2 linked regions of the Aminobacter aminovorans genome follow. The protein of the gene in region 1 interacts with the protein of each later gene in a pairwise test. Links are inferred from orthologs where the notes say so. Each region holds a gene or a part of one and is shown in the gene's direction. Other genes may lie near its edges.

Evidence for each region. The genes of interacting proteins can lie anywhere in the genome.
Region 2: the proteins of DY201_RS28350 (region 1) and ndk interact in binary tests that used the Escherichia coli proteins (3 or more experiments, as listed by UniProt). The link is inferred for Aminobacter aminovorans from one-to-one orthologs.

Annotation. Positions count from the first base shown.
Region 1 is NZ_UFSM01000004.1:155,326-158,108, forward strand. What follows is about bases 6-2,769. They hold DY201_RS28350 (5-formyltetrahydrofolate cyclo-ligase), read left to right. Parts: upstream 6-938; coding sequence 939-1,601; downstream 1,602-2,769. Other genes in these bases: DY201_RS28345 (LysR family transcriptional regulator), read right to left, coding at 6-814; DY201_RS28355 (group II truncated hemoglobin), read left to right, coding at 1,723-2,130; ftsZ (cell division protein FtsZ), read right to left, coding at 2,184-2,769. In the rest of the region: more of DY201_RS28345, read right to left, coding at 1-5; more of ftsZ, read right to left, coding at 2,770-2,783. UniProt on the Escherichia coli protein: Involved in the removal of 5-formyltetrahydrofolate.
Region 2 is NZ_UFSM01000001.1:4,170,361-4,173,063, forward strand. Bases 7-2,690 are described here. They hold ndk (nucleoside-diphosphate kinase), read left to right. Parts: upstream 7-979; coding sequence 980-1,402; downstream 1,403-2,690. Other genes in these bases: DY201_RS20575 (DinB family protein), read right to left, coding at 7-149; DY201_RS20580 (glutathione S-transferase family protein), read left to right, coding at 213-905; DY201_RS20590 (hypothetical protein), read right to left, coding at 1,557-1,970; DY201_RS20595 (YbaY family lipoprotein), read right to left, coding at 2,081-2,690. In the rest of the region: more of DY201_RS20575, read right to left, coding at 1-6; more of DY201_RS20595, read right to left, coding at 2,691-2,703. UniProt on the Escherichia coli protein: Major role in the synthesis of nucleoside triphosphates other than ATP. The ATP gamma phosphate is transferred to the NDP beta phosphate via a ping-pong mechanism, using a phosphorylated active-site intermediate.

The DNA of each region.
Region 1 (2,783 bases):
GCGCCTCCTGCACGTCGACCCGTGCTTCGCTGGCTTCGGGCCAGACGGCATACACCGGATAGGTAAACTCTGGTGCGCCTTCGACGGTTTCCAGCTCGCCCGCAGCGATCAAGGGGGCAACCACGCCCTTGCGGAAATAGCCCATGCCGCCGGCGCGCAGGATATAGCTCAGGCCGAGTGGACCGAGGCCGACAACTAGGCCTGGCTCGCCGAACGCCGTCGAACTGGCATCGTGCTGGGCGGCAAACAATGGCCCCCACTCGACATAGACATAGGTGTCGGCCTCCGGTCTGCCGTTGCCGGGCAAGGTCCTGACCAGGACGAGTTGCTCTTCCTGAAGTATCTCGACCTTGAAGCCGGGCAGCAATTTCGGCGCATAGAGTACCGCGATATCGAGCACGCCGTTCCTGAGCTGATCGAGCAACTGGTCCGGCACACCGACATGGGCGTGAACGGCGATCTCCGGCCTGGTCTTCTTCATCCACACCAGCCAATCGAGCAGCAGCGGGTTCCACAAGCTGAGCTCGCCGCCCAGCGCAACCACGCTTGTCCGCCCGGATGGGATGGCCAACTGGTAGCGGGCGCGTTCCCAGATCTGGACGAAGGACTGGGCGAAGCGCTCGAACTCGCGGCCGGCCGGGGTCAGTTGTGCCCCGTTGCGGTTGCGCACGAACAGCTGACGGCCCAGTTCATCCTCCAGCGTGCGGATCCGGGCGCTGACGGTCGTCTGGGTGACATGAAGGCGATCGGCCGCCCTGAGGAAGCTGCCGCAATGAACGATCTCGAGAAATGTGCGCGCGCGGTCGATATCCATGGGCGCATTAGTGCAAAATAATTGCATCAATGCAGCATTTAATTCCGTTTGCCTTCTGGATTGATGGAGCGCACCTTTTCCGCATCGATGATTGATCTCGCCGCCAAAACGGGACACGAAGATGATGTCTGACGAAAAAAGCATTCCTGCCGATACACGGGAATACGCCTCGCCACCTTGCTTCATGCATGAACTCGAACCGGGCTACCGGGGCGAAAAGGCTCCCATGGACGCGTGGGCCGATGTCGCGCGGTGGCGCAAGGCGGAGCGCGCGCGCCTGATAGACGAGCGGCTGCTTGCCGATCCCGAGGAGCGCAAGGCTCGCTCCGAGCGCATCGCCGCCGAACTCGACCTGGCAATCGGCAAGGTCAGCGGACGCATTGTGAGTGTCTACTGGCCCTTCCGTGGCGAGCCGGATCTGCGCAACTGGGCTGTCCGCGTGATTGGGCGCGGCGGCCGGATCGCCTTGCCCGTCGTCATCAAGAAGGCCTGGCCGCTCGAATTCCGCGCCTGGTCGCCGGGCGATCCGCTGGAGCGGGGCGTCTGGAACATCCTCGTCCCCGCCAATGGGCCGGCGATCCTGCCCGATGTCGTCATCGCGCCCGTCGTCGGCTTCGACGATGCGAACTATCGGCTCGGCTATGGCGGCGGCTTCTTCGACCGCACGCTCGCCGCCATGCCCAAGCGTCCACTCGTCGTCGGCGTCGGCTACACCCGTAGCCGCATCGCCACGATCTATCCGCAGCCGCACGACATCCCGATGGACGTCATCGTCACTGACGAATGAGCGCTGGCTAATAGGTCGCAGCATGCCACTCTTGTCGTCAGGGGGCCTGCTGCTAGGCTTTGACCATGCGATGCCGGACAGCAGTGCGACACGCATCGCAATCGGGAGGAGGTCGCTTGTCGTGAACGAAGCTGTGCAGCCAAAGGGGCGTTCGCTCTATCTCGAGCTGGGAGGCGAAGAAGCCGTCCGCCGGCTGGTCGAGATCTTCTACGATATCGTCGAGCAGGACGAGGCCGCGGCCGAACTGCACCTCTTGCACCGCAGGGGCCATGGCGTCGCCCATTCGCGCGAGGAACAGTTCAACTATCTCTCAGGCTTTTTCGGCGGTCCGAGCTATTACGTTCAGAAGCACGGGCATTCGCGGCTGAAGGAAATCCACGCGCATGTGGCGATCGGCCCGGAACTGCGCGATCTCTGGCTGACATGCATGCGACAGGCGGTGGAGAAGGCCGGCCTGTCCGAGCACCTGCAGGCCTTGGTGATGCGCCACTTTACCTTTGCCGCCGAGATGACAAGAAACAGGGATTGATCGGCCCAGCCTGTCTCCAGCCGCAGCAGCGGCGAGAGACAGGCGTTTCGGCCTTAGTGGTAGGGCTGCATCGAGCCCGGCGCAGGCTCGCCGCGCATGTTGACGACCGGCTCGCCTTGCGACGTCGGGGCCGCCAGGCCGGTAGCCACGACAGATACCTTGAACTGGCCCTGGAGCGAGTTGTCGAAGATCGCGCCGACGATGATGTCGGCTTCGTCGCCGACCTCCTCGCGGATGCGGGTGGCGGCTTCGTCGACCTCGAACAGCGTCATGTCCATGCCGCCCGATATCGAGATCAGCACGCCCCTGGCGCCCTTGATCGAATTTTCGTCGATGAGTGGGTTGGCAATCGATGCTTCGGCCGCCTTGCTGGCGCGGTTTTCGCCGCTGCCGACGCCCGTACCCATCATGGCGCGACCCATGTCACGCATCACCGTCTTCACGTCGGCGAAGTCGAGATTGATCAGGCCTTCCTTGACGATCAGGTTGGTGATGCAGCTGACGCCGGAATAAAGCACCTTATCGGCGATACCAAACGCATCCTCGAAGGTGGTCTTGGCGTTGGCGATGCGAAACAGGTTCTGGTTCGGAATGACGATGACCGTGTCGGCAGCCTGGCGCAAAAGCTCGATGCCTTGCTCGGCCATCTGCAT
Region 2 (2,703 bases), on another replicon or contig:
AGCAGATGATTGAGCGTTCCCTTCATCGACTTGAAGACGGCGCCGGTGTCGCGCTCATAGTCTTGCGTTTCGAGCTCGGCTGCTGCGTCATAGACACGCTCGTTGGCCCATTGATTATACGCCGCCAACATCATGAAATGCTGTTTCATCCGATATTCCCTGAATGCTTCGAAAATCGTCTTCTTACTACAGCCCATCGGGAACAGCCGCCAATGACCATTCTCCTCTACGACCTCGTCGGCAGCGATATGGCGCGCCCGTTCAGCCCGCATTGCTGGAAGGTGGCGATGGCGCTGGAGCATAAGGGGCTCGAATACCGCACCGTGCCGACGCGTTTTCTCGACGTAGCGGCGGTCGAAGGCGGCATTTCCAAAACCGTGCCTGTCATCCGCGACGGCGATCATGTGGTCGCCGATTCCTTCGCCATCGCGCTCTATCTCGAACATGCCTATCCGGATCGTCCGTCGCTGTTTGCCGGCGCCGGCGGCGAGGCCCATGCCCGCTTCGTCGAGCGCTGGTCGCAGTTGACGATCCATCCCTATATCGGTGCTGCCGCGCTGACCGCCCTTCACGCCATGCAGGACGGGGCCAATGCCGCCTATTTCCGCGGCAGCCGGGAGCAGCGTTTCGGCAAGACGCTCGAAGAGGTGACGGCAGGGCGCGATGCCGGGCTCGCCAGCTTCAGGGCATCGCTCGAGCCGCTGCGCAGCATGCTTGCCTACCAGCCCTTTGTCGGCGGCGACGGTCCGCTGTTTGCCGACTACATCGTGTTCGGCGCGCTGCAATGGGCCCGCATCGCCATGCCCTACCGATTGCTCGACGACGCCGACCCGATCGCTGCCTGGTTTGGCCGCTGCCTCGCCCTGCATGGCGGCCTGGCTGCCCGCGTGGCTGCGGCGGCCTAGCCCCTTGGCAATGCGGCGGGCGGCCTGTATAGACCCCGCCACACTGCAAATCCCAGAGATCACAAGGACCAGACATGGCGATCGAACGCACATTTTCGATGATCAAGCCGGACGCAACCCGCCGCAACCTGACCGGCGCCATCACCAAGATGCTCGAAGACGCCGGCCTGCGCGTCGTCGCTTCGAAGCGCGTCTGGATGAGCCGTCGCGAGGCCGAAGGCTTCTACGCCGTCCACAAGGATCGCCCCTTCTTCGGCGAACTGGTCGAGTTCATGTCGTCGGCTCCGACGATCGTCCAGGTGCTCGAAGGCGAGAACGCCATTGCCAAGAACCGCGAAGTGATGGGCGCCACCAATCCGGCAAACGCTGCCGAAGGCACCATCCGCAAGGTCCATGCCCTGTCGATCGGCGAAAACTCGGTGCACGGCTCGGACGCTCCCGAGACCGCCGCTGAAGAGATCGCCTACTGGTTCTCGGGCACCGAAATCGTCGGCTGATCCGGCCGGCGAACAGCGGCTGACAAGTCGCTGATCCAGAATCGAAAAGCCGGGGTGGGAACGCCCCGGCTTTTTGTTTGGCCGCTGACATGTTTCCGCTTTTCTTCGGCGCGCTCACGTCCAGAGGCAACGCCGTCAAGGACGACCGCCGCATCTATTGCAAGACAAAGCGCTTCTGCTCTTGCTCGACACGTTCCGGTGGATGGCAACCTTTTGCCCAGCCATAGCTCATTGCGGTTCCACGAAACTTTCCCTGGAATTCGTCGACCGACCACTGGAGCAAGGCTCCTCGCCAGAACATGCCTGCCAGCTTCTTGCAGCCGAACCGGACACATCCGAGTTGCACGGTATCGGAAGGCCCACAGGTAAAGCCGGATGCCTGCAGCTTGCCGGCCAGGAGCGCCCGATTGCCGTTTGCTTCACTTGCCAGCTGGTCCACCCATTGCTCAAAATCGGCAACGCGAAGCGGCGGTTGATCGTCAGCCCTTGCTCCCGCCGCGCTGGCGAGGCAACACCAGGCAGACCCACACCGAATGATCAGCAACCGATAGATACGATATGTGTTCACGAGGCACTTCTCGTCTCGGTTCACAACCCGGCTTCATGCCCGCCAGACATTTCAATGGCTTGGCGGCATTGGCGACGAAACCGATTCAATCCGTTGTGAAATTGATTCAATCAGCCGCCGGCGCCGAAACGCAATATGTCCTTGCCGTCCTTGTCCGCCACCAGCAACTTGCCCTCAACGATCCTGAAGCTGGCAGCGCGCTCGAGTGCCTGGTGGAACCTGTGCTCCTGGTCCATCACCGCCTGCTCGCAGGCCATCTCGGTCGAGCCCATCTGGCCAAAGGCCACCTTGTCGCCGTCGACCTTGGCGCTGCCGAAGAAGCCGTTGCAGCCGCCGCGACCCGACACCTTGCCGTCCGTGCCGATGCGCAGCGTCGGCCTGGCCTTGTCATGCGCGGCTGCGCCGTCGATGTCCTCGGCAACCCAGTCGCGCTCAAAAATCGTGACCTCCGCGGTGGCGGCGGACTGGCGGACCATCTTGACCTCAATCGTCTGCGGTCCCGCCGTCAGCGGATCGAGCGTATGGCTGACGTCATTGATGAACCAGAGCTGGTCATCGACGCTGATGCGGGCCTGCAAGGCGTAGGTCATGTTGGTCTTGATCGCGGTGGGATCGAAGGGGATGGCAAACCTGATCGGCACCTGGCCTGCCGGATCGATCTTCTGCTCGCCGAGGATCCGGGCCGGCGCGTCGGCGAGCGAGACATCGGCAAGCTGTACCGAAAGCACCGCAT